DNA from 2 places in the Listeria sp. PSOL-1 genome. Region 2 is predicted to be linked to the other one. Evidence: a T-box and tRNA genes for the amino acid it is inferred to sense, from the RefSeq annotation. Region 2 holds a T-box; the other holds one or more tRNA genes.
What was found. A T-box is a leader RNA that pairs with one kind of tRNA and senses whether it is charged. The one in region 2 lies ahead of G6Q10_RS04245 (valine--tRNA ligase), so its partner is inferred to be a tRNA-Val.

Region 1: it has a tRNA-Val gene. The T-box ahead of G6Q10_RS04245 (valine--tRNA ligase) is inferred to sense a tRNA for this amino acid. The anticodon was not compared.

Annotation. Positions count from the first base shown of each region.
Region 1 covers NZ_LR760298.1:561,716-577,109, forward strand. Annotated here, with positions in the region: gene G6Q10_RS02755 (metal-dependent hydrolase) at 1-970, opposite strand, end outside; gene mutY (A/G-specific adenine glycosylase) at 1,144-2,235, shown strand; gene fabL (enoyl-[acyl-carrier-protein] reductase FabL) at 2,239-2,985, shown strand; gene G6Q10_RS02770 (nucleoside tri-diphosphate phosphatase) at 3,078-3,605, shown strand; gene G6Q10_RS02775 (aromatic acid exporter family protein) at 3,639-4,718, opposite strand; gene G6Q10_RS02780 (glutamate-1-semialdehyde 2,1-aminomutase) at 4,800-6,092, opposite strand; gene G6Q10_RS02785 (NAD(P)-dependent oxidoreductase) at 6,246-7,190, shown strand; gene perR (peroxide-responsive transcriptional repressor PerR) at 7,261-7,701, shown strand; rRNA gene G6Q10_RS02795 (16S ribosomal RNA) at 8,185-9,737, shown strand; rRNA gene G6Q10_RS02800 (23S ribosomal RNA) at 9,964-12,897, shown strand; rRNA gene rrf (5S ribosomal RNA) at 12,972-13,087, shown strand; tRNA gene G6Q10_RS02810 (tRNA-Val) at 13,094-13,166, shown strand; tRNA gene G6Q10_RS02815 (tRNA-Thr) at 13,173-13,248, shown strand; tRNA gene G6Q10_RS02820 (tRNA-Lys) at 13,287-13,359, shown strand; tRNA gene G6Q10_RS02825 (tRNA-Leu) at 13,366-13,447, shown strand; tRNA gene G6Q10_RS02830 (tRNA-Gly) at 13,457-13,531, shown strand; tRNA gene G6Q10_RS02835 (tRNA-Leu) at 13,547-13,632, shown strand; tRNA gene G6Q10_RS02840 (tRNA-Arg) at 13,648-13,721, shown strand; tRNA gene G6Q10_RS02845 (tRNA-Pro) at 13,737-13,813, shown strand; tRNA gene G6Q10_RS02850 (tRNA-Ala) at 13,840-13,912, shown strand; tRNA gene G6Q10_RS02855 (tRNA-Met) at 13,953-14,026, shown strand; tRNA gene G6Q10_RS02860 (tRNA-Ile) at 14,036-14,109, shown strand; tRNA gene G6Q10_RS02865 (tRNA-Ser) at 14,141-14,230, shown strand; tRNA gene G6Q10_RS02870 (tRNA-Met) at 14,277-14,350, shown strand; tRNA gene G6Q10_RS02875 (tRNA-Asp) at 14,354-14,426, shown strand; tRNA gene G6Q10_RS02880 (tRNA-Phe) at 14,434-14,506, shown strand; tRNA gene G6Q10_RS02885 (tRNA-Gly) at 14,591-14,661, shown strand; tRNA gene G6Q10_RS02890 (tRNA-Ile) at 14,676-14,749, shown strand; tRNA gene G6Q10_RS02895 (tRNA-Asn) at 14,757-14,829, shown strand; tRNA gene G6Q10_RS02900 (tRNA-Ser) at 14,844-14,934, shown strand; tRNA gene G6Q10_RS02905 (tRNA-Glu) at 14,938-15,009, shown strand; gene G6Q10_RS02910 (MFS transporter) at 15,077-15,394, shown strand, end outside.
Region 2 covers NZ_LR760298.1:849,364-864,757, reverse strand. Annotated here, with positions in the region: gene G6Q10_RS04260 (uroporphyrinogen-III synthase) at 1-680, shown strand, start outside; gene hemB (porphobilinogen synthase) at 683-1,654, shown strand; gene hemL (glutamate-1-semialdehyde 2,1-aminomutase) at 1,670-2,959, shown strand; T-box leader at 3,009-3,232, shown strand; gene G6Q10_RS04245 (valine--tRNA ligase) at 3,278-5,929, shown strand; gene G6Q10_RS04240 (bifunctional folylpolyglutamate synthase/dihydrofolate synthase) at 6,105-7,400, shown strand; gene G6Q10_RS04235 (prepilin peptidase) at 7,608-8,324, shown strand; gene radC (RadC family protein) at 8,343-9,014, shown strand; gene G6Q10_RS04225 (rod shape-determining protein) at 9,204-10,223, shown strand; gene mreC (rod shape-determining protein MreC) at 10,297-11,187, shown strand; gene mreD (rod shape-determining protein MreD) at 11,191-11,715, shown strand; gene minC (septum site-determining protein MinC) at 11,859-12,536, shown strand; gene minD (septum site-determining protein MinD) at 12,539-13,342, shown strand; gene G6Q10_RS04200 (ribonuclease E/G) at 13,405-14,745, shown strand; ribosomal protein L21 leader region at 14,805-14,886, shown strand; gene rplU (50S ribosomal protein L21) at 14,897-15,205, shown strand; gene G6Q10_RS04190 (ribosomal-processing cysteine protease Prp) at 15,222-15,394, shown strand, end outside.

The sequences.
Region 1 (15,394 bases), 290 kb from region 2:
CTGAAACTAACTTTTTCTGTAACTTTTCATTTGAGAAAATCCAACCAGTATAAGAGGATAAAACATGAAGATCGTCATCTAGTCTAACCACTGCGACGAAAGGATAATGCCCGTTACTACGATAACGCAGATCGGTGAACGTGACGTAAGTGGCGTCATATTTTTCTTCAATGCGCCAATTATATACTTTGGAAAATGATACGAAAGCAGCAAGGTTTTTATCGCATTTTGCAGCGCGAATAATTTCATTGTTAGGGACAGGGATACGGTCAAAACGCTCATAAATCGAAATCGTGCGTTTAAAAGCGCGTCCCACGTAATAATGATCTTTTGTTGTAACTGCGACGCGCCACTGAAAGAAGCGGATCGTTGAGGCAATGATAATTTCTTCAGCATCAGGAATTAAGTTTTGCACAGCATGGTGAATAACTCGCTGGGTAATGAAACGCAGTAAATAATAGAATATTAGTATTCCATATAGCGTAAAGAACGTTGGTCCAGCAGGCGCACCCAGAAGCCAGATGAGAATGGCAACAACATGCGTACCAAAAATAAACCAATCAAATGTATTAATAAAACCAAAGGCGACCCACGTATCTCGGAAAGGCCGGATAGCTTGGGTCCCGTAAGCATTAAAGATGTCAACAAAAATATGGAGTCCAACAGCAATAAAGCTCCAGAGCAGTAAGTGTAAAAATGTAGCTTGCATGAACAATGGATATAAAACAAGTGAAATGAGTAATGGCCAAATCACGAGCATAGGAAGAGAATGAGTCAATCCACGATGATTACGAATATAGTCAGCGTTATTTTTAAGCTTTAAGACAGTATCAATATCTGGAATTTGTGAACCGATAATCGTTGCCGTCATGATTCCCATTGCGGCATGGGAGCTATGAGCAGTGATAGGGTCAATAGTAGCAAGGGCTCCGAGTGCAATTCCCATGACGACGTGTGTGCCAGTATCCAAAAGGTCTTCCTCCTCTTTCAAGATCATTTTAAGCAAAAAATTGCTCAAGTCGATCAATTTTCAGTACAATAGAAAAAGAGTAATGCTTATCTATCTTTATTTCCCTCTATTTTATTATACTACACATTATAAACAGTTACACATTAAAAAATTATGAGAATTATGGTGATGCAATGGAAGAAAATCAAGTAATGAACTGGGATCATTCAAAAATTAGTGATTTCCAGATGGCGCTTGTTTTTTGGTATGAAGCGAATAAACGGCTCTTACCATGGCGCGAAAATACAGAAGCATATCGTGTTTGGGTTTCAGAAGTGATGCTTCAGCAAACGCGCGTTGATACAGTTATCCCTTATTATGAGCGTTTTATGGCTTCTTTTCCGACAATGAAAGACTTTGCTTATGCAGATGAAGCTGCGATTTTGAAAGCTTGGGAAGGTTTAGGTTACTATTCCCGTGTGCGTAATTTACAGATAGCGATGCGACAAGTGATTGAAGAATATCATGGTACGCTTCCAAATACGCTCCAAGAAGTTTTAAAATTAAAGGGTGTCGGTCCATATACTGCTGGTGCACTATTAAGTATTTGTTATGAACTTCCTGAACCAGCCGTTGATGGGAATGTGATGCGTGTTATTTCACGTGTTTTTGAAATTGATGATGACATTATGAAGGTAAAAACACGCAAAAAGTTTGAAACAATGATTTACCAGCTCATTGATTCAGAAAATCCTGGGGCGTTTAATCAAGGCCTGATGGAAATTGGCGCACTGGTTTGCACTCCCAAAAAACCGATGTGTTTGCTTTGCCCAGTACAAGCATTTTGTGCTGCTCATCGGGAAGGGAAAGAAATAAATTATCCTGTAAAAATAAAAAAAGTGAAGAGCAAAAGGCTTCATCTTGCTGCTGTTATCCTTAATCAAGCTGAACAAGTTGTCGTTGAAAAAAGAGCGAGCGGTGGTTTACTCGCTAATTTATGGCAATTTCCAACTGTATCGTGGCAAAGTGATGAAAACCGAGAAGTTTTGAAATTACGATTTTTGCAAGGATATGGCTTGGAACTTACGCTAAGCGATCCAATTACTTCTGTTAAACATATTTTTTCACATTTAGTTTGGGAAGTTGAAGTTTTTCAAGCAGAGTTAGTAGCTGGTGAGCCGCTTGAACCAGCAAGATGGATGAGTCAAGCGGAGATGGCCAGTCATGCTTTTCCCGTTCCTTATCAAAAAATGTGGCAAGCTTATTTGAACAAAAAGGAGGAATAAAGAATGGCGAAAGTAGCAATGATTACAGGTGGTAGTAGAGGATTGGGAAAGGAAATCGCTATTCGTTTGGCAAAAGAAGGCTATGATATTGCGCTTAGTTTTGTACGGAACCGAAAAAAAGCAGAAGAAGTCCAAGCAGAAATAAAAGGAATCGGTAGAAACTGCGAGATTTTTAAAGCAAACGTAGGAGACTATCAAAAATTGCATGAACTATTCAGCGCTTTTGATACTAAATTTGAACGGCTAGATGTTTTTGTAAATAATGCTGCAAGTGGTGTTTTAAAGCCACTTATGGAGCTTCAAGAAGCACACTGGGATTGGACGATGGATGTAAATGCTAAAGCTTATTTATTTGCCTCACAAGAAGCTGCTAAGCGAATGGAAAAATCTGGCGGCGGTAAAATTGTGGCATTAAGCTCGATTGGTGCGATTCGTTATTTGGATAACTATACAACAGTGGGTGTTTCAAAAGCAGCTGTTGAAAACTTAACACGTTATTTAGCTGTAGAACTTGCACCAATGGGAATTAATGTCAATGCAGTTTCAGGAGGATTAATTGAAACAGATGCGTTAAATCATTTCCCAAATAAAGAGGAACTTTTACAAGACGCTTTAAGTAAAACACCAGCAGGACAAATGGTAAAAAGTAGTGATTTAGCTGATGCAGTTTTATTTTTAGTGAGCGATTCTGCTAAGATGATTTGCGGTCAAACAATTGTTGTAGATGGAGGTCGTACGCTTTTGGTTTAGGAATTAGGTTTATTATTTTTCCCTCATTCTTTTCTTGTGCTATAATATAAAAGTATAATTTTTTTTAGTACATGAAGAAAGTAGGGTAAAGGATGTACCTGCCTAAAGAAAAGGAATCAATACAAATCAAGAGTTATAAGCATAACGGTAAACTTCATCGTACTTGGAAAAAAACAGTCATATTAAAAGCAACAGAAAATATCGTTATTGGCGGAAATGATCATACACTCGTTATTGAATCGGATGGAAGAAAGTGGGTGACGCGGGAGCCTGCAATCTGTTATTTTCATAGTGAGTATTGGTTTAATGTCATATCTATGATTCGCGACGATGGTTTGTATCATTATTGTAATCTTGGGACGCCTTTTGCAGTAGATGAAGAAGCTTTAAAATACATCGATTATGACCTTGATGTTAAAGTTTTCCCAGATGGGCGCTTTCACTTACTTGATGAAGGAGAATACGAACAACATAGACGTCAAATGAAGTATCCAGATGCAATTGATCGAATCTTACGTCGTCAAGTCGATATATTAAGTCATTGGATCTTGGATAAAAAAGGCCCCTTTTCCAAAGATTATATTGATATTTGGTACGAGAAGTATAAAGAATACCGTTAAAATTAAAACCAATAGCCGCAGTGGCTATTGGTTTTAATTTACATCGGTGACGCTAATATCAATTTGGTTTTCATCTTTATGGCGAATTTTAAAACTATGAATCAATTTTTCAAGATAATCAACAGTTTCTTGATAAGCGAATGTAGAAGCAATGATACGCATTAAATGATATTCATCAATTCCTTCATCATCAAGTTGTTTCATTTCGTGTAAAAACAAGTCCATCAGTTCTTTTGGATCTTGAGCAATATGATCTTCCACATAATCAACATTAATGGCCACTTTATCAATATAAGCAAGCAGAAGTTGCTCGTGTTTATCGGTTAAGTAATCCACTTGTTGTCTAATAATTTCTTGCTTTTCAAGAGGGAGTTGTAGATAATCATTTTCATAGCGATGTAAGATTTTTAATAGTTCATAAGCTTTTTGCGAGCAAAGAATCATTTGCCTATAAACTGCAATTTTTCTACCTTTTGAAACAGCATTGCGCTTTAAGAAGGTACGTTCCTCTTGGTAAAGCTGATATAAGTTTCTCGTCTGATTGATCTCTCTTTGCATCCACTCCATATCCTTTTTAAGTAAAGGAAAATCTGCTGCGTGACGCAAATTTAATTTGATCCATTTCATAATTTCTGTATTTGTACTATAAATTAATTGGAATAAAGTGACTTCATATTTTGGCGGAATAAAAATTAAATTAACAATGAAAGCAGCTAAAAGTCCAAGAATAATTGTGCCAAAACGAATGAGTGCAATTTCTAAAAAGTTAGTACCAGGGGATTCCATAATAATAACTAAAGTAACAACTGCTAGCGCTATTGTATTTTCTAATTTAAGATGAATTAAAAGTGCCACGCAAATAATGGCTGCAACACCAACCAAAACGAATCCATGACCAATATAAAGTCCAAATATAATCGCAATAATTGCTCCAATAACATTTCCTTGTGCTCGTTCTAAAATGGTTAAATAAGAACGATAAATAGATGGCTGTATTGCAAAGACGGCAGAAATACCCGCAAGAGACGGGGAAGGAGAATGACAAAGTTGAGCAATAAAAAGCGCGAGACTGATTGCAATCCCTGTTTTTAAAATTCTTGCTCCGAATTTCATAATAGGGTAGTTCCTTTCTATAATTAACGATCGATTCGTTCACATTTTCATTATAACCTTTATTTTAGGTTTTTAACATGATTATTCTGTCATTTTTTTGAAAACACGATTTGTAGCAGCGATAGTTTCATCAATATCGCTTTGCGTGTGAGCCGTTGTAATAAACCAGGCTTCAAATTTAGATGCTGCTAAGTTAATTCCTTCTTCACGCATTAATTTAAAGAAAGTAGCAAATTGTTTCCCGTCTGTTTGATCCGCGTCTTGATAATTTTTTACTTCTTTATCTGTGAAGAAAATGGTAAGAGCGCCTACAATTTGGTTAATTGTGATGGAGATACCGTATTTTTTAGCAGCAGCTAAGATCCCTTCTTTAAGTTGTTTGCCGTAGTTTTCGAAACGCTCATAAAGTCCTTTTTCTTGCAGGATTTCTAGGCAAGCGATACCGGCCTGAACAGAAGCAGGATTACCCGCATGTGTACCAGCTTGATATGCTGGGCCAAGAGGTGCGACTTTCTCCATAATATCAACACGTCCTCCGTAAGCACCAATGGGTAAACCACCACCAATAATTTTTCCAAGTGCAGTTAAATCAGGGGTTACACCAAGGTAGTTCTGTGCCCCGCCGTACATGAAACGAAAGGCTGTAATCACTTCATCATAAATAACAAGGGCTCCTGCCTGGTGGGTTAACTTATTCACTTTTTCAAGAAAATTAGGTAAAGGTGCGACAATGCCAAAATTGCCTACGATAGGCTCTACTAAAACTGCTGCAACCTGGTCGCCCCAGACAGTAAGCGCCTCTTGAAATGCAGCCAAATCATTAAAAGGTACGGTAATGACTTCTTCTGCAGTACTTTTAGTGACCCCGGCGGAATCGGGTGTACCAAGGGTTGATGGACCTGAACCAGCTTCAACCAATACAAGGTCAAAATGCCCATGATAAGAACCGCCAAATTTAATAATTTTGTCGCGTCCAGTATATGCACGTGCTACGCGGACAGTTGTCATGACAGCTTCTGTACCTGAATTTGTAAAACGGACTTTTTCAAGCGAAGGAATAGCTCCTTTTAACATTTTAGCAAAAGTAATCTCATGTGTCGTTGGCGTCCCGTAAAGCAGACCATTTTCAGCTGCACGTGTAATAGCTTTTGTAATGTGAGGATGAGCGTGCCCTGTAATAATCGGTCCAAATGCTGCAAGATAATCAATATACTTATTACCATCGACATCATAGAAGTAAGCTCCACTAGCGCGTTCCATTGTAATTGGCGTACCACCACCAACACCTTTATAAGAACGACTAGGGCTATTAACTCCTCCGACAATATGTAAAAAAGCTTCTTCATAGAATTGCTCAGATTTTGAATGATCCATATTTAACTTACATCTCCTTCGTTAAATCAACCTATTTTCATTTTATGCGAAAAAGCTATTTCTAGCAACGAAGAAGTAAGTAATAAACAAGATATTTGCTGATTTTTTTAAAAGAGTTTAAACTAAAATAGAGGGTTACAGGAGGAATTTACGATGAATGTTTTATTTACTATGGAAATACCAACTGAATTAAAAGAAAAACAAAAAAAGCAGTTTCCAGAAATAAAGAATTATTATACATCAAAGATCGCGCAATTTCCTAACTTAGCTGAAGTAGATGTGATTGTTACTTTTGGAATTGACTTGACAGAAAAAATCATTGAACAAGCAAAACGATTGAAGTGGATCATGGTATTTTCCGCAGGTGTTGAATTGCTCCCAACTGAAAAAATTAAGGAAAAAGGCATCACAGTAACAAATGCGCGTGGAATTCATGCTGTCCCTATGGCTGAATTTGTTTTTGCCTACTTGCTAAATGAAGTAAAAAATTTGACACAGTTAAAAAATAAAGCAGAAGCGAGAGAATGGGCAGATGATGTACCGATTTTTGAATTAAAAGGAAGTAAGCTTTTCATTGCAGGGACAGGTGCCATCGGAGAAAAAATTGCAGCATTAGGAAAGGCATTCGAAATGAAAACAATAGGCTTTAATACTAGTGGTCACGAGGCTAACAATTTTGATGAAACGTATGCTTTAAAAGACGTAAGAAAACAAGTAAAACAAGCCGATTTCTTTGTTTCAATTTTACCAAATACAACAACAACAGCTTATGTTTACGATAAAGCATTTTTCCAAGAAATGAGCCAACACGCTGTTTTTATCAATATTGGCCGGGGAAAAGCCGTTAGTTTGGACGTAATAAAAGAAGCAGCTGTGAACCAAGAGATTGCGCATTTTTATTTGGATGTGCTAGAAAAAGAGCCGCTCCCAGCTGATGAAATGTTGTGGAATTTAAATAATGTTACAATTACACCACATATTTCTGCGCATTCTAGCCAATATCTTGTGCGTTGCTTTACGATTTGGTTTACGAACTTGAATAATCAAAAAGAAGGAAAAGCTCTTTTAAATAGCATTGATTTAAATAAAGGTTATTAAGATAGTTGACATAATATGAGATTTTCCGGTAATATAGTAGAAGTAAGATTTTATTTTAAGAAAGGAGTGCATGACGGTGTCTAGTGCTCAATTAAAAGAGTCAATAGATGTCCTTAAAAAAACTGGGGTTAGAATAACTCCTCAGCGTCATGCGATACTTGAATTCCTCATTAATTCGGACACGCATCCCACTGCTGATGAGATCTATCGCGCACTTGAAAGCGACTTTCCTAACATGAGCGTGGCAACAGTTTATAATAATTTACGTGTATTTCGTGATGTAGGATTAATAAGAGAATTAACTTATGGTGATGCCTCTAGTCGTTTTGATTTTTCAACTTCTAATCATTATCATGCGATTTGCTCTGATTGTGGTAAGATAGTAGATTTTCATTATCCAGGATTAGATGAAGTAGAACATTTTGCAGCACATGTAACTGGCTTTAAAATTAATAAACATCGCTTGGAAGTATATGGTATATGTCCAGACTGTGAAGTGAAAAATAAATAGTTTAACGTTAAAACCGCTTGTTAAATGTCAAGCGGTTTTTTTATGCATAGTGTATTCATTTTAGAAGAGAAAAAATAAGATGAAATGCTGGAATTATCGCTAAATTCTTTTTCCTTTTTTTATGCATAATTTTGTTGACTTCTTTTCAAAAACTTGGTATATTAATTTCTGGCGCTGTTAGTTCAATTATTTTTTTAAAATGAAACAATAAAATTGTTGACAGTGAAGTGCTTAAATGATATGATTTAAAAGTCGCAAAAACAACCTATTAGTAGGTTATCCAACACTGGAAAAAGCGATAATATTGCCCTTTGAAAACTGAACAAAAAAGAAGAAAAAGCGATGAAACGAAATGTTTCACCCAAAATTCCTAGGATAGGAAACGAAAAGTCGTTTCCATCAAAAACGTTAGTAAAAATTTGCTAACACCGTTTAACGAGTAAGGAAGCTTATTCATACTTATGAATAAGTATTCAACATCATTTTAATGAGAGTTTGATCCTGGCTCAGGACGAACGCTGGCGGCGTGCCTAATACATGCAAGTCGAACGAACAACACGCATGAGCTTGCTCATATGTGTTCGTGAGTGGCGGACGGGTGAGTAACACGTGGGCAACCTGCCTATCAGCGGGGGATAACACTTGGAAACAGGTGCTAATACCGCATAGATCTTCGGTTCGCATGAACCGATGAAGAAAGACGCTTCGGTGTCACTGATAGATGGGCCCGCGGTACATTAGCTAGTTGGTGGGGTCAAGGCCTACCAAGGCGACGATGTATAGCCGACCTGAGAGGGTGATCGGCCACACTGGGACTGAGACACGGCCCAGACTCCTACGGGAGGCAGCAGTAGGGAATCTTCCGCAATGGACGAAAGTCTGACGGAGCAACGCCGCGTGTGTGAAGAAGGTTTTCGGATCGTAAAGCACTGTTGTTAGAGAAGAAACAGGATAAGAGTTACTGCTTATCCCTTGACGGTATCTAACCAGAAAGCCACGGCTAACTACGTGCCAGCAGCCGCGGTAATACGTAGGTGGCAAGCGTTGTCCGGAATTATTGGGCGTAAAGCGCGCGCAGGCGGTTTCTTAAGTTGGGTGTGAAAGCCCTCGGCTCAACCGAGGAGGGTCACTCAAAACTGGGAGACTGGAGTGCAGAAGAGGAGAGTGGAATTCCATGTGTAGCGGTGAAATGCGTAGATATATGGAGGAACACCAGTGGCGAAGGCGGCTCTCTGGTCTGTAACTGACGCTGAGGCGCGAAAGCGTGGGGAGCAAACAGGATTAGATACCCTGGTAGTCCACGCCGTAAACGATGAGTGCTAAGTGTTAGGGGGTTTCCGCCCCTTAGTGCTGCAGCAAACGCATTAAGCACTCCGCCTGGGGAGTACGACCGCAAGGTTGAAACTCAAAGGAATTGACGGGGGCCCGCACAAGCGGTGGAGCATGTGGTTTAATTCGAAGCAACGCGAAGAACCTTACCAGGTCTTGACATCCTTTGACCACTCTGGAGACAGAGCTTACCCTTCGGGGACAAAGTGACAGGTGGTGCATGGTTGTCGTCAGCTCGTGTCGTGAGATGTTGGGTTAAGTCCCGCAACGAGCGCAACCCTTGATTTTAGTTGCCAGCATTTAGTTGGGCACTCTAAAGTGACTGCCGGTGCAAGCCGGAGGAAGGTGGGGATGACGTCAAATCATCATGCCCCTTATGACCTGGGCTACACACGTGCTACAATGGATGGTACAAAGGGCAGCGAAGCCGCGAGGTGAAGCCAATCCCATAAAACCATTCTCAGTTCGGATTGCAGGCTGCAACTCGCCTGCATGAAGCCGGAATCGCTAGTAATCGCGGATCAGCATGCCGCGGTGAATACGTTCCCGGGCCTTGTACACACCGCCCGTCACACCACGAGAGTTTGTAACACCCGAAGTCGGTAGGGTAACCTTTTTGGAGCCCGCCGCCGAAGGTGGGACAGATAATTGGGGTGAAGTCGTAACAAGGTAGCCGTATCGGAAGGTGCGGCTGGATCACCTCCTTTCTAAGGAATAGGAAGCCTAGGATGCTTTCTTCTTCTTTTGTTCAGTTTTGAGAGGGCAACTTCTCAAAAAGATTGTTCTTTGAAAACTAGATAAAAAGTAAAGTGAAAACCACACAAACCAATGGTTTGTGTAAACCAAGACACCGAGTCAAAATAAAGCATGAACCTTCTTTGATCATCGCAGATCAAAGAACATGCCTTTCCTTATTTATAAGGAAAGAAATAAGGTTAAGTTAGAAAGGGCGCACGGTGGATGCCTTGGCACTAGGAGCCGAAGAAGGACGGGACTAACGCCGATATGCTTTGGGGAGCTGTACGTAAGCATTGATCCAGAGATTTCCGAATGGGGGAACCCCCTATCTTTTGTCAGATAGGATTCTTTTGTGAATACATAGCAAAAGAAAGGCAGACCCAGGGAACTGAAACATCTAAGTACCTGGAGGAAGAGAAAGAAAAATCGATTTCCTGAGTAGCGGCGAGCGAAACGGAAAGAGCCCAAACCAAGAAGCTTGCTTCTTGGGGTTGTAGGACACTCAAATACGGAGTAAGAAAAGAAGGAGATAGACGAAGCGGTCTGGAAAGGCCCGCCAGAGACGGTAACAGCCCGGTAGTTGAAATGTGCTTCTCTCTAGAGTGGATCCTGAGTACGGCGGAACACGTGAAATTCCGTCGGAATCTGGGAGGACCATCTCCCAAGGCTAAATACTCCCTAGTGACCGATAGTGAACCAGTACCGTGAGGGAAAGGTGAAAAGCACCCCGGAAGGGGAGTGAAAGAGTACCTGAAACCGTGTGCCTACAAGTAGTTAGAGCCCGTTAATGGGTGATAGCGTGCCTTTTGTAGAATGAACCGGCGAGTTACGATTTGTTGCAAGGTTAAGTGGAAAAAGCGGAGCCGTAGCGAAAGCGAGTCTGAATAGGGCGAAAGAGTAACAGGTCGTAGACCCGAAACCAGGTGATCTACCCATGTCCAGGATGAAGGTAAGGTAATACTTACTGGAGGTCCGAACCCACGCACGTTGAAAAGTGCGGGGATGAGGTGTGGGTAGCGGAGAAATTCCAATCGAACTTGGAGATAGCTGGTTCTCTCCGAAATAGCTTTAGGGCTAGCCTCGAAGTAGAGAGTCATGGAGGTAGAGCACTGTTTGGACTAGGGGCCCCTCTCGGGTTACCGAATTCAGATAAACTCCGAATGCCATTGACTTATCTTCGGGAGTCAGACTGCGAGTGATAAGATCCGTAGTCGAAAGGGAAACAGCCCAGACCACCAGTTAAGGTCCCCAAATATACGTTAAGTGGAAAAGGATGTGGGGTTGCTTAGACAACCAGGATGTTGGCTTAGAAGCAGCCACCATTGAAAGAGTGCGTAATAGCTCACTGGTCGAGTGACCCCGCGCCGAAAATGTACCGGGGCTAAACGTATTACCGAAACTGTGGATGAACATCGTAAGATGTTCGTGGTAGGAGAGCGTTCTAAGGGCAGAGAAGCCAGACCGAAAGGACTGGTGGAGCGCTTAGAAGTGAGAATGCCGGTATGAGTAGCGAAAGAAGGGTGAGAATCCCTTCCACCGAATATCTAAGGTTTCCTGAGGAAGGCTCGTCCGCTCAGGGTTAGTCGGGACCTAAGCCGAGGCCGATAGGCGTAGGCGATGGACAACAGGTGGAGATTCCTGTACCCGCGCTATTTGTTTGACCGAAGGGGTGACACAGAAGGATAAGGAAGCGCACAGATGGAAAGGTGCGTCCAAGCAGTGAGTGTAAGAAGTAGGCAAATCCGCTTCTTACGAAGCATGAGCTGTGATGGGGAAGGAAATTAAAGTACGGAAGTTCCTGATTTCACGCTGTCAAGAAAAGCCTCTAGGAAGAGTAGAGCGGCCCGTACCGCAAACCGACACAGGTAGATGAGGAGAGAATCCTAAGGTGAGCGAGAGAACTCTCGTTAAGGAACTCGGCAAAATGACCCCGTAACTTCGGGAGAAGGGGTGCTCTGATAGGGTGAAAGCCCGAGAGAGCCGCAGTGAATAGGCCCAGGCGACTGTTTAGCAAAAACACAGGTCTCTGCAAAACCGTAAGGTGACGTATAGGGGCTGACGCCTGCCCGGTGCTGGAAGGTTAAGAGGAGCGCTTAGCGTAAGCGAAGGTGCGAATTGAAGCCCCAGTAAACGGCGGCCGTAACTATAACGGTCCTAAGGTAGCGAAATTCCTTGTCGGGTAAGTTCCGACCCGCACGAAAGGCGCAACGATCTGGGCACTGTCTCAACGAGAGACTCGGTGAAATTATAGTACCTGTGAAGATGCAGGTTACCCGCGACAGGACGGAAAGACCCCGTGGAGCTTTACTGCAACCTGATATGGAATGTTTGTACAGCTTGTACAGGATAGGTAGGAGCCAAAGAGCCGCGCGCGCCAGCGTGCGAGGAGGCAATGGTGGGATACTACCCCTGCTGTATGACCATTCTAACCCGCCACACTTAGCGTGTGGGGAGACAGTGTCAGGTGGGCAGTTTGACTGGGGCGGTCGCCTCCTAAAGAGTAACGGAGGCGCCCAAAGGTTCCCTCAGAATGGATGGAAATCATTCGCAGAGTGTAAAGGCACAAGGGAGCTTGACTGCGAGACTGACAAGTCGAGCAGGGACGAAAGTCGGGCTTAGTGATCCGGTGGTACCGCATGGAAGGGCCATCGCTCAACGGATAAAAGCTACCCCGGGGATAACAGGCTTATCTCCCCCAAGAGTCCACATCGACGGGGAGGTTTGGCACCTCGATGTCGGCTCGTCGCATCCTGGGGCTGTAGTCGGTCCCAAGGGTTGGGCTGTTCGCCCATTAAAGCGGCACGCGAGCTGGGTTCAGAACGTCGTGAGACAGTTCGGTCCCTATCCGTCGCGGGCGCAGGAAATTTGAGAGGAGCTGTCCTTAGTACGAGAGGACCGGGATGGACGCACCGCTGGTGTACCAGTTGTTCCGCCAGGAGCATCGCTGGGTAGCTATGTGCGGACGGGATAAACGCTGAAAGCATCTAAGCGTGAAGCCCCCCTCGAGATGAGATTTCCCATTTCGAAAGAAAGTAAGATCCCTGAAAGAAGATCAGGTAGATAGGTTTGGAGTGGAAGTATGGCGACATATGGAGCGGACAAATACTAATCGATCGAGGACTTATCCTTAAAAAAGACTCTTGGAGTCAGGTTTAATCACCCTTTTTATCTAGTTTTGAAAGAATCATCTTTCAATGAATAAGTCTGGTAGCAATGGCGAGAAGGTCACACCCGTTCCCATCCCGAACACGGTAGTTAAGCTTCTCTGCGCCGATGGTAGTGGGGGGCTTCCCCCTGTGAGAGTAGGTCGCTGCCGGGCTGTTATGGAGGTTTAGCTCAGCTGGGAGAGCATCTGCCTTACAAGCAGAGGGTCAGCGGTTCGATCCCGTTAACCTCCATTTTATGCCGGCTTAGCTCAGTTGGTAGAGCAACTGATTTGTAATCAGTAGGTCGCGAGTTCGACTCTTGCAGCCGGCACCATTTTTTATTAATTTTATTTTGTTGTTACATAATGTAACGAGCCGTTAGCTCAGTTGGTAGAGCATCTGACTTTTAATCAGAGGGTCGCAGGTTCGAACCCTGCACGGCTCACTTTTTGCGGGTGTGGCGGAATTGGCAGACGCACCAGATTTAGGATCTGGCGCCGCGAGGCGTGGGGGTTCAAGTCCCTTCACCCGCACTTGTTTTTGCGGAAGTAGTTCAGTGGTAGAACATCACCTTGCCAAGGTGGGGGTCGCGGGTTCGAACCCCGTCTTCCGCTCCAAATATGTTAAGTTAAGCCGGGGTGGCGGAACTGGCAGACGCACAGGACTTAAAATCCTGCGGATAGTGATATCCGTACCGGTTCGATTCCGGTCCTCGGCATTGCAAATTAAATATGCGCCCGTAGCTCAATTGGATAGAGTACTTGACTACGAATCAAGCGGTTAGAGGTTCGACTCCTCTCGGGCGCGTTTGTGGTATAGTTACGGGAAGTAGCTCAGCTTGGTAGAGCACTTGGTTTGGGACCAAGGGGTCGCAGGTTCGAATCCTGTCTTCCCGACCATTGAACTACCTTTCATTTTTCTTTATGGGGCCTTAGCTCAGCTGGGAGAGCGCCTGCTTTGCACGCAGGAGGTCAGCGGTTCGATCCCGCTAGGCTCCACTTATAATGTGGATTTTGTATTATAAAAGTTTGTTGATTTGGCGGCGTAGCTCAGCTGGCTAGAGCGTTCGGTTCATACCCGAGAGGTCGTGGGTTCGATTCCCTCCGCCGCTATCTATTCTTGGACCTTTAGCTCAGTTGGTTAGAGCAGACGGCTCATAACCGTCCGGTCGCAGGTTCGAGTCCTGCAAGGTCCACTTCTTCTTGTCACTTATTTAATAATATCGTGGAGGAATACCCAAGTCTGGCTGAAGGGATCGGTCTTGAAAACCGACAGGCGGGTAAAACCGCGCGGGGGTTCGAATCCCTCTTCCTCCGTTTTGTATTAGTGATTAAAGCAGTGGAAACCTATATTATTTATTATCGCGGGGTGGAGCAGTCTGGTAGCTCGTCGGGCTCATAACCCGAAGGTCGCAGGTTCAAATCCTGTCCCCGCAATTTGGTTCCGTGGTGTAGGGGTTAACATGCCTGCCTGTCACGCAGGAGATCGCGGGTTCAAATCCCGTCGGAACCGTCTTTAAGGCTTGGTAGCTCAGTTGGTAGAGCACTTGATTGAAGCTCAAGGTGTCGGCAGTTCGATTCTGTCCCAAGCCACTTTTCTTTGCTCTATGAGACGACATGATGAAGCGATTAATGTGCCTGTTTGTAGGGCAGGATTGGTTCTCATTTTTATTTCATGCGGGTGTAGTTTAGTGGTAAAACTACAGCCTTCCAAGCTGTTGTCGTGGGTTCGATTCCCATCACCCGCTTTTTTGCATACTAAGGGCCTATAGCTCAGCTGGTTAGAGCGCACGCCTGATAAGCGTGAGGTCGATGGTTCGAGTCCATTTAGGCCCACTTTTATTCCACAGTAGCTCAGTTGGTAGAGCAATCGGCTGTTAACCGATCGGTCGCAGGTTCGAGTCCTGCCTGTGGAGTTTTTATAAGACTCGGAGAAGTACTCAAGTGGCTGAAGAGGCGCCCCTGCTAAGGGTGTAGGTCGTTTACGCGGCGCGAGGGTTCAAATCCCTCCTTCTCCGCCAGCCGGCCCGTTGGTCAAGCGGTTAAGACACCGCCCTTTCACGGCGGTAACACGGGTTCGAATCCCGTACGGGTCATTTTAATTAAAGAACAATGCCTACCTGGTAGGCATTGTTCTTTTTTAACAAAGAAGGGGGGAGAATTGTGGAAAATAGGAGTAAATTTTGGATATTAACAATTATTGTTTCTGTTTCCGGTTTATCTCAAGGACTTTTATTGCCTTTAATTTCGATTATATTTGAAGAACAAGGAATTAGTTCTAGTATCAATGGTTTTCATGCTACTGGGATTTATATTGGCGTTTTAGTGATTTCGCCTTTTATTGAAGCTCCTCTCCATAAATTTGGATATAAGCCAATTATTCTAGTGGGAAGCCTGTTAGTGGCGATTGCTTTATTTGCCTTTCCACTTTGGTTTAATTTAATCTTTTGGTTTGTTTTAAGACTTGTTATTGGAATTGGA
Region 2 (15,394 bases):
TTTTTCGTGATCTGGTTAATCAAGCGGGCCTTGAATATTTTAGCTTACCATTGATTGAGATCGAAAAAATATCAGTCCCACAATCGATCTTGACACGTAAAACAGATTGGCTATTTTTCACAAGTCAAAATGCAGTGAAGTTTTTTTTCGAACAAGTAAATCGTACTTCTATTACAGGAAAAATTGCCGCAATTGGAACTAAAACAGCGAAAGCCTTGAATGAAAAGGCTATTCCAGTCAACTTTACAGCAAGTAAATTTCAAGCAGAAGCTTTTTTAAAAGATTGGTTGCTGGAAAATCCAACCCCAGTATCTGTTTTATTCCCACAAAGTGAATTAGGGCGTCCAGTCATTCAAAAAAATTTAGAACAAAAAGGCTATCCGATTTTTAGTTTTGCTATTTATAAAAATCGTTTACCAACGAATTTAGAAGCCCATTTTATCCATCTTGTAAAAAAAATCACGCAAAACGATCAAGTGATTTTTACTTTTGCAAGTCCTTCTGCTTGGCAAAACTTTGAACGGATATCAAAAAAACAACCATTTCCTTTTCATTTTAAAATTGCCGCCATCGGTCCGATAACTGCTAAAGCCATCGAAGAATCTGGTTTTACCGTAGATTATCAACCTGATGTTTATACAATGGAAGCTCTAATTAAGAAAGTAGTAAAGGAGAGATAAAGATGACTTTAGACTTTGATCGGCATCGTCGCTTAAGAAGTTCAAGCACAATTCGTGAGTTAGTGCGAGAAACGAGACTTTCGATGGATGATTTTATTTATCCACTTTTTATTAAAGAAAATGGAGAAGAGGTAACAGAAGTCGCATCCATGCCCGGCGTTTTTCAATTTCCACTTCATCACTTAGAAAAAGAGATTGATTCAATTCTTGCATTAGGCATTAAAGCGGTCATTTTATTTGGTATTCCGCATGAAAAAGATGCTGTTGGGACAGGGGCTTTTCATGATCATGGCATTGTTCAAGAAGCCACCCGTTTAATTAAACAAAAGTATCCAGAAATGCTTGTTATTGCTGATACTTGTCTTTGTGAATTTACGGATCATGGACATTGTGGATTAGTAGAGGATGGACAGATTCTTAATGACGAATCGCTTGCTATTTTAAAACAAACAGCCTTAAGCCAAGCCCGCGCTGGTGCAGATATTATTGCCCCTTCTAATATGATGGATGGTTTTGTCCAAGCCATTCGTTCATGCTTAGATCAAGCGGGATATACCCATATTCCTATCATGTCTTATACAGTTAAATATGCTTCTTCCTTTTATGGCCCCTTTCGTGATGCAGCAAATGGGGCACCACAATTTGGCGATCGCAAAACCTATCAAATGGATTCAGCAAACCGTAGCGAAGCATTTCTTGAAGCAGCAAGCGACGAAGCAGAAGGAGCAGATTTCTTAATTATCAAACCAGCACTTTCGTATCTTGATATTATGCGTGATATTAAAAACACCACTCACTTACCACTTGTTGCTTATAATGTAAGTGGGGAGTATGCTATGGTAAAAGCTGCTGCACAAAATGGCTGGATTGATGAAAAAGCAATCGTTATTGAAATGTTAACAAGCATGAAAAGAGCAGGAGCAACACTTATTATTACTTACTTCGCAAAAGACATGGCAAACTATCTAAAATAAAAAGGAGGGACTAGAATGAATCAGTATTCAAAATCAAAAAAAGCTTTTTCTGAAGCAAAAAAATTAATGCCTGGCGGTGTTAATAGCCCAGTACGTGCTTTTAAATCTGTTGACGCAAAACCACTTTTTATGGATCATGGGAAAGGCGCTTACCTTACAGATATTGATGGCAATCGCTATATTGATTATGTTTTATCCTGGGGGCCTTTAATTTTAGGACATGCTAACCCACAAGTCATCTTTGCTTTAACAGAAGCTGCTCAAAAAGGAACAAGTTTTGGAACACCTACTGAAATCGAAAATGAGTTAGCCAAGTTAGTTATTGAACGCGTTCCCTCCATTGAAGTTATTCGCATGGTTTCCTCTGGTACAGAAGCAACAATGAGCGCTATTCGCTTAGCACGTGGTTATACTAAAAGAGATAAAATCCTTAAATTTGAAGGCAGTTATCACGGACACGGTGATTCGCTTTTAATTAAGGCCGGCTCAGGTATTGCAACACTTGGATTACCTGATTCTCCTGGCGTAACAAAAGGGCTTGCACAAGATACAATCACGGTTCCTTATAATGATTTAGAAGGTGTTAAATTAGCTTTTGATCATTTTGGTGAAGAAATTGCCGCTGTTATTGTTGAACCTGTTGCTGGAAATATGGGTGTTGTACCACCAATTGAAGGTTTCTTGGAAGGCTTACGCAAGATAACAACACAATATGATAGTTTATTAATTTTTGATGAAGTAATGAGCGGCTTTCGTGTCGATTATTATTCCGCACAAGGTTATTTTGTTGTTACGCCCGACTTAACTTGTTTAGGAAAAGTCATCGGCGGAGGGCTTCCAGTCGGTGCTTATGGTGGAAAACGAAAAATTATGGAGCAGATTGCACCTAGTGGCCCGATTTATCAAGCCGGGACACTTTCAGGAAATCCTTTAGCTATGACTGCTGGTTACGAAACATTAAAACAATTGACACCAGAGCATTACGATCAATTTAGAAGGCTAATTAAACGAATGGAAAATGGGTTAACCACGCTTGGGAGAAAATACAATGTTCCACTTACAATAAATCAGGCTGGATCAATGTTTGGCTTTTTCTTTACTGAACAACAAGTAATCGACTTTGAATCAGCTAAGACGAGTGATTTAAAGTTTTTCAGCAATTATTATCGTGAAATGCTAAAACAAGGGATTTTCTTACCACCTTCGCAATTTGAAGGAATTTTCATTTCAACAGAACATACAGAAAAAGAAATTGATGATACTTTAGAGGCCTTTGAACACACGTTTAAGGTACTAACTAATTAAATTGACGAAATGGCTTTCTTCTGGTAAACTACAAACATTATCATACTTTTTAAATGCCATGACAAGGAAGAGTAAATTAGCACAATTTTATGTAGAGAGAAAGTGGTTGGTGAAAACTTTCAAAATGTCTAATTGAAGGTAGCCTTGAAGCAGCTTTTCTGAAATGATATTTAGTAGGAAAAGCCGGTGCTTATGCGTCGTTATTTCAATGAAGTGCTTGTTTTAACAAGTAAAAAGGTGGTACCGCGAAAACATACCCTTTTCGTCCTTTATTTTAAGGATGAAAAGGGTTTTTTTATTGAAAAAGGAGGGTTTTATATGACCGAAAATAGTGAGATAAACATGCCCACTAAATATGATCCACAAACTGTTGAAAAAGGTAAATATCAGTGGTGGTTAGAAAATCAATTTTTTAAAGCTGAAGGGAATCCGTCAAAAAAATCATTTAGTGTTGTTATACCACCACCAAATGTTACTGGAAAACTACATTTAGGACATGCTTGGGATACAACTTTGCAAGATATTATTACACGTATGAAACGAATGCAAGGCTATGATACCCTTTATCTTCCCGGTATGGATCATGCTGGTATTGCCACACAAGCAAAAGTGGAAGAAAAATTACGTGAAACAAACATCACAAGACACGACCTAGGACGTGAAAAATTTGTTAAGCAAGTGTGGGACTGGAAAGAAGAATATGCTTCTTTTATCCGTGAACAATGGGAGAAGTTAGGGCTTGGGCTTGATTATTCACGCGAACGTTTTACTTTAGATGAGGGGCTTTCAGACGCAGTAAAGAAAGTATTTATTTCGCTTTATGAAAAAGGACTAATTTACCGCGGACAATATATTATTAACTGGGATCCAGTAGCTAAAACGGCTTTATCAGATATTGAGGTTATTCATAAAGATGTCGAAGGACAATTTTTTCATCTAAAATATCCATTAACTGATGGCTCTGGTTATTTAGAAGTTGCGACAACAAGACCAGAAACCATACCTGGAGACACAGCTGTAGCAGTTCATCCAAAAGATGAAAGATATCAACATTTGATCGGGAAAACCATTACACTCCCAATATTAGGGCGTGAAATTCCGATTGTAGGAGACGAATATGTTGAGCGTGATTTTGGTTCAGGAGCTGTAAAAATTACTCCTGCACACGACCCAAACGATTTTGAAGTGGGGAATAGACATGATTTGCCACGCATTATCGTTATGAATGAAGAGGCAACGATGAATGAAAGTGCTGGTAAATATCATGGAATGAGCAGATTAGAAGCGCGCAAAGCCATTATTCAAGACTTTAAAGAATTAGGCCTATTTATCAAACAAGAGCCTCATCTTCATTCTGTTGGTCATTCCGAAAGAACTGGTGCTGTTGTTGAACCTTATTTATCCAAACAATGGTTCGTTAAAATGGCCCCACTTGCCAAAAAAGCACTTGAGTTACAAGAAAGTGAAGATAAAGTACACTTCATTCCAAAACGCTTTGAAAAAATGTATGTCACCTGGATGGAAAATATCCACGATTGGTGCATCTCACGTCAGCTTTGGTGGGGCCATCGTATCCCAGCGTGGTATCATCATGAAACTGGCGAAATTTACGTTGGCGAAAATCCTCCAGAAAACGTAACAGAGTGGCGGCAAGATGAAGACGTTTTAGATACATGGTTTAGTTCCGCACTATGGCCATTTTCTACGCTTGGATGGCCAAATATCGACAATCAAGATTTTAACCATTTTTTCCCAACAAGTACGCTTGTAACGGGTTATGATATTATTTATTTTTGGGTTTCACGCATGATTTTTGAGTCTGTTGAATTTACTGGAAAACGTCCATTTAAAGATACACTGATTCATGGATTAGTTCGCGATGCTGAAGGAAAAAAAATGTCGAAATCACTTGGAAATGGTGTAGATCCTATCGATGTGATTAATAAGTATGGAGCAGATTCACTGCGTTATACACTATCAACTGGAACAGCGCCCGGACAAGATTTAAAATTTAGTTTTGAAAAAGTAGAATCCACTTGGAATTTTATTAATAAAATATGGAATGCCTCTCGCTTTGCTTTAATTAACATGGATGGATTAAGCTACGATCAAATTAATTTAACCAATATAACTGCAGTAAGCGATAAATGGATTTTGACAAGATTAAATGAAACGATTGAAACCGTAACAATCTTAGCAGAAAAATATGAATTTGGAGAAGTGGGACGGACACTTTATAATTTCATTTGGGATGAATTCTGTGACTGGTATATTGAAATTGCTAAGATCTCACTTTATGGGGAAGACGAAAAAGCTAAGTTAACAACCAAATCAATACTTGCTTACGTATTGGATCAAACGATGCGCTTGCTTCATCCATTTATGCCTTTTGTTACAGAAGAAATATGGCAAAATTTACCTCACAACGGAAAATCGATTACAATTAGCTCTTGGCCAGAAGTAAATGCAAATCACATTGATCAAGATGCCTCGGAAGCAATGAAAGTATTGGTTGAAATCATCCGTTCGGTCCGTAATATTCGAGCTGAAGTAGGAACACCATTAAGCAAACCCGTAGCGATTGAAATTAAGCCAACAAACGAACACTATAAACAAATTATTGCAGAAAACGCATCTTATATTGAACGATTCTGCAATCCAGAAAAATTAACGATTTCTTCTGAAGTTAAACCAAGTAATACGGCGATGTCAGCAATAATTACTGGCGCTGAAATTTATTTACCACTTGAAGGATTAATTAACATCGATGAAGAGCTTAGTCGCCTAGAAAAAGAACGTGAGAAATGGCAGAAAGAAATCACACGCGTTCAAAATAAGCTTAACAACGAACGTTTTGTTGCTAAGGCGCCTGAAAAAGTAGTTCAAGAAGAACGCGAAAAAGAACAGGACTATCTTGCGAAAAAAGCTTCTGTTGAGGAACGCATGACGACACTCAGGGAAAATCGTTAAGACAAAATAAATCGAGTGACAAGTGTTCGCAATTGAAGAAGGCTCTTCGACTCTCACATGCAGCCTTCTTCAATACAAATGCTTTCGCTCGATTTGCCGTGTTTGAAATGTAGAACCTATACGCTATTTCTTAAAAAATAGAGCTGAATCTCATTTTTTATAGAGGAGGAAGAAAATGGAAATTCATACGTATGAAAAAGCGCTAGAATGGATCCATGGCACACTTAGATTAGGAATTAAGCCAGGATTAAGTCGTATGCAATTGATGCTTGAAAAATTAGGACATCCAGAAAAAGCACATTCATGGATTCATGTCGCTGGTACAAATGGCAAAGGTTCTACCTTAACATTCATCCGCTCAATGCTTGAAGCAGAAGGTTATCAAGTGGGCACATTTACTTCGCCTTATATCGAATCTTTTAACGAACGCATTAGCGTGAATGGAAAACCAATTTCTAATGATGAAATTCTCCTTCTCGTTCAACATATTAAGCCAATTGTAGAAGAAATCGCAAACAGCAAATTCGGCCCTCCATCTGAATTTGAAATCATTACAGCGATGATGTTCCTTTATTTCGCAAAGTATCATACGGCGATTGACTTTGGTGTTATCGAGGTAGGCCTTGGCGGAAGGCTAGATTCAACCAATGTTTTACAACCACTTATTTCTGTCATCACAACAGTTGGCTTAGACCACATGGAATTCTTAGGTAATACACTTGAACAAATCACAGCTGAAAAGGGCGGAATAATCAAGCAAGAAATCCCCATTATTTCAGGCGTTTTACAACCAGAAGCGCAAACAGTCCTTCATGACATTAGTCAAAAAAAACATGCCAAAATAAAGCAGTTAGGCGTAGACTTCCAAGTAAAATCCAGAAGACAAAACACATTTACTTTTATCGGTGAAACAAAAAGGTTGCCTGATCTAACGGTTAGTCTAGAAGGTCCTCATCAGGTGAATAATGCGGCTGTAGCTATTGCAACGTTACTAGAACTAAAGAATAGCGGCCAAATTCATCTGTCTGTAGAAGCCATACGTAGTGGCCTCATAAATGCAGCATGGAAAGGAAGGATGGAAACACTTTCTAAAGAGCCCTTGATTATTCTTGATGGGGCGCATAACCCAGAAGGCATACGTGCATTTAAAGAAACGGTAAAGCAAATAAATGAGGAAAAAATCATCTTGTTTAGTGCATTACAAGACAAAAATTATCAAGAGATGATCAAAGAATTAAAAACGATTCCAAACAGCAAGTTGTGTTTAACAACTTTCGATTATCCACGAGCAATGACAAAAGAAATCCTAACAGAAGTTGCTTTAAACAACCAAATTGAGAAAGTAGAGGATTGGCAAGTTTTTATCAAAGAACAAATTTCTTCGCTAGACTCAACATGTCTACTCATAACAGGTTCTCTTTATTTTATTGCTGAAGTTAGACAATTATTAACAGAAAATATTTTAGATTAACCATTTATAGGGCTGTTTCTAATCCCTAAATACATGAAATCGTTTTTTAACAGCAAAAAAGTTCTGAAAGTATTCGTTTTTTGTATGGAAAAAAGGATTTTATGAGCACTTTTCGCCCTAAAATTAGTTTTCCGCAAGATGCAAGTTTTTCTTCCTATTGATACAATCATGTTAATCATATGCAACGCTAAGATAGGAGGAATATACGTGATCATTTTTCTTATTTTTGTCTATACGTCCATTTTATATTCTTTTATCCAAGTAGCTGCCCAAAACTTCTCAATTCAGCAACCTTTCTTATTTAGATTTTCACATTGTGATTATTGTAAAAAAAAGCTCACCGTCCTTGAAAAAATTCCTATCTTTTCTTTTTTATACCAAAAGGGTAAGACAAGGTGTTGTCAGAAAAAACTAGCATTCATTTATTTATTTGGAGAAGTTTTCACACCTAGCGTCGTCGTTTTTCTCTATTTAAAATATCAATTCAGTCAACCTTTTTGGCACCTGAGTATTATCTTTTTAGTTTTAACCTTTTTTGTCATCAGTGATCTTTACTATCTCTTTGTCCCGAACTCCTTGTTAATTGGCTTATTTTTCTATATTTCTATTTATCGTTTATCATTTGAACTAACTTGGAGCAGCTATCTTTATCTATTAATGAGTAGCTTTAGTTTATTTATGCTCCTCTTTTTCCTTGTCAAACGTAATATTGGCTTAGGGGATATTAAACTGATGATCATCCTAACACTAGGATTTGGTTTCAAAAAGGGACAATACATCTTCCTCACTGCACTCATTATAGCACTGGTTGCAGTCACCGCTGCTTTATTGATGCGTAAAATAAATAAAAAAACCAAAATCCCTTTTATACCCTTTATTTATATTGGATACATCATTCAAATTATCTATCCATATGAATCATAGAAAGGGGTTGTGATAGGCATGTTAAAAAACATTAAAAAATCAGAAAGACCTCGAGAAAAAGCACAAAGCCTTGGCATAGAGTCATTGCTTACAACGGAATTAATTGCCTTAATCCTTGAAACTGGTACAAAAAAAGAAAATGTAATCGAAGTTGCAACACGAATGATCATGCAATTTCGCCATGTGACTGAAATGCAATATGCAACAATCGAAGAATTTCAAAAAATTAATGGCATTGGGCTTGCCAAAGCAGTTAAGATAATGGCTGCTATTGAGCTTGGCAAAAGAATAAACTTAGTGAACGAACAAGAGAGCATTGTCATCCGAACACCACGTGATGCTGTGAAAATTGTTCAACCGGAACTTAGCTTTTTATATCAAGAACACTTTCATTGCCTTTTCTTAAATACTAAAAATCAAATTATTCACAGGGAAACTATTTTTATCGGTAGCTTAAATATGAGCATCGTCCATCCTCGTGAAGTTTTTAAACTGGCACTGAGAAAGTCAGCAGCTTCTATTATGTGTTTTCATAATCACCCATCAGGAGATCCAACCCCATCAAGTGAAGATATCCTCGTAACAAAAAGGCTGCAAGAAGTAGGCGACTTAGTTGGTATTAACATTATCGATCACATTATTATTGCTCGATACAAATATTTAAGTTTAAAAGAACAAGGTTATTTATAAAAGAGTTCAAGAAAAATATAAATTTTAAGCTTCTAATTAAAAATTAATGTCTGAATCCAACACTTATGTTATAATGAAATGGTTGTCTATACACTTAGATCGAAACTTGACATGAGGAATAAGTGAACTAAACTGTGTAAAACCCATCGTATATACAAAAGATTAATTTGAGAGAAAAGGAGAATATAGATGCTTGGATTTAGAAACAGCGATATTGGAATTGATTTAGGCACCGTCAACACACTTGTTTGGTCAAAAGGAAAAAATATTGTACTTAGAGAACCTTCTGTTGTAGCGATGAATAAAGTTACACAGGAAATCGTTGCTGTTGGTAGCGAGGCAAAAAATATGATTGGGAGAACCCCTGGAAATATTGTTGCCATTCGTCCAATGAAAGATGGCGTTATAGCTGACTATGATACAACTGCTGCGATGCTGAAATACTACATTCAAAAAGCAATGCCAAAAGGAATGAGTGCTAGAAAACCTCGTGCCGTGATTTGTGTGCCTTCTGGTATTACAGGTGTAGAAAGACGTGCAGTCATTGATGCCACTCGCCAGGCTGGGGCAAAAGAAGCCTATGTCATTGAAGAACCATTTGCAGCTGCAATTGGGGCTGATCTGCGAGTTTGGGAGCCAACAGGTAGCATGGTTGTGGATATTGGTGGTGGAACAACCGAGGTAGCGGTTATTTCCTTAGGAGGCATCGTAACAAGTTGTTCGGTGCGCACTGCTGGCGATAACATGGATGCTGCAATTATCCAACATATTCGTAAAAAATATAACCTTTTGATCGGAGAACGCACAGCTGAAAACCTTAAAATTGAAATTGGTACAGCTGATGGTTCACCGGGAGTAGAGCTTGCTCCATTTAGTATTCGTGGGCGTGATTTAGTTACCGGGTTACCAAAAACAATTGAAGTGACTAAAGAAGAAATAGCAGAAGCGCTTGCTGACACTGTAGCAGCAATTGTTGACGCAGTAAAAAGCACACTTGAAAGCACGCCACCTGAGTTGTCTGCTGATATCATGGATAAGGGAATCGTTCTTACAGGAGGCGGTGCACTTCTTCGCAATTTAGATTCTGTCATTGCAGAAGAGGCAAAAATACCTGTGCTTATTGCCGATGATCCACTTGATTGTGTCGCTATCGGTACAGGGAAATCTCTTGAAAACATGGACTTATATAAAAAGAAAAAAATGAATTAAAGCAGAGCATACTCATTTTATTACAACAAATACTAGAACGAAAAAAGAGGATTATCGAGATGAGGTGTTCGTCATGCCGCAATTTTTTCTAAATAAACGTTTAATCATTTTATTAATTTCCATCATTGTTTTGGTGGCTCTTGTCGGCTTTTCATTACGAGATAGAGAAAATGCTTCCTGGCCTGAACAATTCGTAAAAGATGTTGTTGGCTTTGGTGAAAATATTGTTTCAAAACCAGTATCTTTTGTTTCTGGAACAATCGGCAGCCTCTCTAACCTAAAAAATACGTATCAAGAAAATGAACGGTTAAAAAAACGTTTAGAAGGATTAACGCAACTGGAAAGTAAAGTAGCAGATTTAACAAAAGAAAATAAGGATTTAAAAGAATCACTTAACATTCAAGATAGCATTCGTGATTTTGATCCAATCAATGCTACAGTCATTTCACGAAACCCAACAAATTGGAATGAACAAGTTGAAATTGACAAGGGATCAAGAGATGGGGTAAAACCCGATATGGCTGTCATGGTGCCAGGTGGTTTAATCGGTAAAATCACATCGACTGGAGCAAAATCTTCAACCGTTGAATTATTATCTTCCTCTGATACACGAAATCGTGCTTCGGCAATGGTTCAAAGCGATCCTAATGCTTATGGAATCATTAATGGTTATAGTAACAAAGACAAGCTCCTTCAATTAAAGCAACTTCCTTATAACATGAGCTTTAAAAAAGGAGGAAAAGTTGTAACATCTGGTTTGGGAGGAAAATTCCCAGCTGGAATCTTTATCGGTACTATTGAAAAAGCCGAAACAGACAAAATGGGTCTATCGCAAACAGCCTATATCAAGCCTGGTGCTGATTTATATCAACTAGATCATATCATCATATTAAAGCGCACAGCACAAACAACGGATAGTAGTGCTAGTGATGACAAAGGTAAAATGACGACTGGAGGAGAGTAAAGCATGGATGTTAAAAAAAACATTTGGCTTCCAGTAATTATGATAGGTACTTTCATTTTGGAAGGGATCATTGGCTTATTCTTTGCTAAACCACTATTTGGTGAGACAAGGCAATTTATTCCTCACTTTCTCCTTGTCTTACTTATCTTATTAACTGTTTTTTATCGGCGAAATCATGCACTTCTTTATGCTTTCATTTTAGGCATAGTGTTTGATATTTATTACACAAGTATCATGGGAATTTACTTTGCTATTTTCCCACTCATCGTTTACCTTACAGACAAGTTTATGAAGGTGCTTCATGACAATATTATTCTTGTAGGTTTAGTGACACTTTTCAATATTATTTTAACGGAAAGCTTAGTTTATCTTTTTTATACTTTAATCGGAGCAACAACAATGAGTATTAGCACTTTTGTAGATACGCGACTTGTTACAACTCTACTGCTTAACTTAGCCTTTTTTCTGCTTGTTTTCTTTCCGTTTCAATTCTTTATTGATAAACTAAAAAAATCGGAAAAAATTTAAAAGTAGCTTATCCAATGTATTTGGATTTAGCTGCTTTTTCTTTAAAAATTACCGCTAATTGATGGTTTTCTGGTATAATAAAAGCTGACAACGAAACGAACGGATGACAACTTAAAAATTTGCTTGTGGGGTGAAGGGATCACATGAAAAAAAATGTGCAAATCAAAGGCACAAAAGATGGTATCGTTGTTTTTTTAGATGATGAAGCTAGCGTGTCAGAAATTGAAACTGAACTATTTGAACGCTTAAAAGAACAAAACCAAGCTACCGAAAAAGAAGAGAAGCTGCTAGTGAAAGTTCAATTAGGCAATCGTCTGTTTTCACCAGAAGAAGAAACACGAATTACAAATATTATCAATGAAAATAGTCAGATGCAAATCAGCGCGTTTTATAGCGACGTAATAACTAAAAAAGAAGCACGCGAATGGAAAGAGCGTGAACAAGTTTACTCGATGGCAACAATTGTACGCTCTGGGCAGGTTCTTCATGTTCCAGGAGATTTCCTTTTAATTGGTGACGTAAATCCAGGTGGCCAAATTCGTGCAAATGGTAATGTTTTTGTCTTAGGTGATATTAAAGGCATTATTCATGCTGGTTTTGAAGGAAATAAACAAGCCGTTATTGCTGGAAAATTTTTATATCCTTCACAAGTTCGCATTGCAGATAAGTTTTTTGGTTTTGATAGCGAAGATTACAAAGAAATAGAAGACACAGAACTATTCTCAGCTTACATTTCTGAAAAAAATGAGATAGTCATTGATGAAATACATAAGATTAGAAAAATTAGACCAGAAATATCTAATTTTCAAGGAGGGCGTTAAATATGGGGGAAGCTATAGTCATTACTTCTGGGAAAGGCGGTGTAGGTAAAACTACTTCTACTGCCAATCTAGGGACAGCACTTGCGCTTCAAGGCAAGAAAGTCTGCTTGATCGATATGGATATTGGTCTCAGAAATCTGGATGTTGTACTAGGTCTTGAAAACCGTATTATTTATGATTTAGTAGATGTCATAAATGGCCGCTGTAAAATACATCAAGCCATCATTAAGGATAAACGATTTGGTGATTTACTATTCTTACTTCCTGCTGCGCAAACAACGGATAAATCTGCCGTTAACGGGGAACAAATGATGCAGTTAATTACTGAACTTCGCCCAGAATTTGATTTTATTCTTATTGATTGTCCTGCAGGTATTGAAACAGGCTATAAAAATGCTGTTGCTGGCGCTGATAAAGCAATCGTTGTAACAACACCAGAGATATCTGCTGTACGTGATGCTGATCGTATTATTGGTTTGCTTGAAAAAGAAGATATTGAAGCACCTAAACTGATCATTAATCGAATCAGAACACAAATGATGGAAAATGGCGATGTTATGGACATTGATGACATTACAACGCATTTATCCATTGAGCTTCTCGGCATTATCATTGATGATGATGAGGTCATTCGTTCCTCTAACAGTGGAGACCCCGTGGCTATGATTCCAAATAACTCAGCTTCTCAAGGTTATCGTAATATCGCTCGTAGGCTATTAGGTGAATCGATTCCGTTAATGTCCATTGAGACGAAAAAAACAGGCTTTTTCAGCCGGATTAAAAAATTATTTACTAGGAATAAATAAGAATTGGGGCATAACGATTGATTCGTTTATGTGCCCAATTTTTGTTATAAGGAGAATTTAAAATGAAACAGTTGATCATAAATGCACTAACAACTGAAAAAAGAGCTGCACTCCTAGAAAATGGAAAACTTATCGAATACCTCATCGAACAACCTAATTTAGAAAAATTACTTCCCGGCGATATTTATTTAGCTCAAATCGATAAAATTGATAAAAAAATTGCTGCTGCTTTTCTTACAATTGACCGAAAAAAGGCATTTATTCATTTGAAAGATTTCCCCAAAACAATAAATCCGACGCAAGGTGCAAAAATTCCTGTCATGATCGTTAGAGAAGGTACAAAAACGAAACTACCACTTGCCACAGCTTTTATTGAAATCAGTTCAGATTTTTTTATTTATATTTTTGGAAACCATCATGTTTCTGTTTCAAAACGATTGAATGACACAGAAAAAACGCGACTCACACAAATCATTACCCCTGAATTAAATAAAAATGAAGCCGTTATTATTCGTTCTGCTGCTGAAAACTTATCAAAAGAAACATTAATTAACCATTTAGATGAAATCAAAATCACTTTTAAAGAACTTCAAAAAAAAATAGCGGTTCAAAAAAAAACTGGCCTCATTTCACAAACAAATCATCATTTTTTAGGACAAATAGAAGGATGGATAAAACGTTATCATCCTGGTGAAATTATTTGTGACAACAGACAATTAAAGTTCGAAAATGCCATTTACAAATATACAAAAAACATTTTTAAAGATTATAAAATCGAATCGCAAATCAAGCAACTGTCTAGGCCAATTGTTCGTTTGGCAAATGGTGCCTCACTTGTTATTGAAAAAACCGAGGCCATGTGGGTCATTGACATTAATTCAGGACAATTTAATAAACAACTTGAAAAAGATAAAGTTATCATGCAAATTAATACAGAAGCCCTTCCAGAAATCATGCGCCAAATTCGGTTGCGTAACTTATCAGGATTAATTGTGATTGATTTTATCGGTCAGTTTTCAGAAAAAACATTAGCAGATTTTAAAGACCAAGCAGAAGCTGTCGTTTTAAATGAATACATTACCACACAAATTGCTGGCTTAACAAAATCTGGGCTAATGCAAATCACACGCCGAAAAAAGACAAAATCTTTATTAGAAGAAACGCATTCATTATGTTCGCTTTGTCATGGAAACGGTTATGTTGAAAGCGCCACTACATGCGCGTATCGCTTAGAACGCGAGCTAACCGAAATCATTTCTACTGATGTAGACTATATCAATATTATTTCAACAGAAGCTGTCTTGAAGGCTTTTCACGATTTAAACACTTTAAATGATTTCCCTCTTAACTTTGAAATTGCGAATCAAGAGACACCGTTTTATCAAATTAGCAGGATTAAATAGAAGATATTGACAGTTTCAAGCGAAATATGCTATTATTTTAATGTTATGTTTGTAGCGCACCATGGCTACAACCGCTCAAAAATGGGTCAAGTTATTTAGCTTTAAGTTAAATCCCCATCGCTGGCGAGTCTGAGTATGAGGAGGTGCAAGTATGTACGCAATTATTGAAACAGGTGGTAAACAAATCAAAGTTGAAGCTGGCCAAGAAATCTATGTTGAAAAACTAAATGGTGAAGTTGGTGATGTGATCACTTTGGATAAGGTTCTTTTTGTTTCTGGCGATGCTACCAAAGTAGGTGCCCCATTTGTTGATGGAGCAACAGTTACTGCTAAAGTTGAAAAACAAGGTCGCGCTAAGAAGCTTACGGTTTTCAAATATAAACCTAAAAAGAATTACCACAAAAAACAAGGTCATCGTCAACCTTATACAAAATTAACAATTGAAGCGATCAACGCTTAATTGAAAGGACGAACTTATGATTCAAGTGACTGTTGAACAGAAAAATGACCATATCATTTCTTTTACAATGAATGGGCACGCTAATTACGCCGAACATGGTAGTGATTTGGTTTGTGCCGGAGCTTCATCGATTGCATTTGGGATGGTGAATGCCATTTCTGAAGTATGTGATTTTGATCCGATTATAAA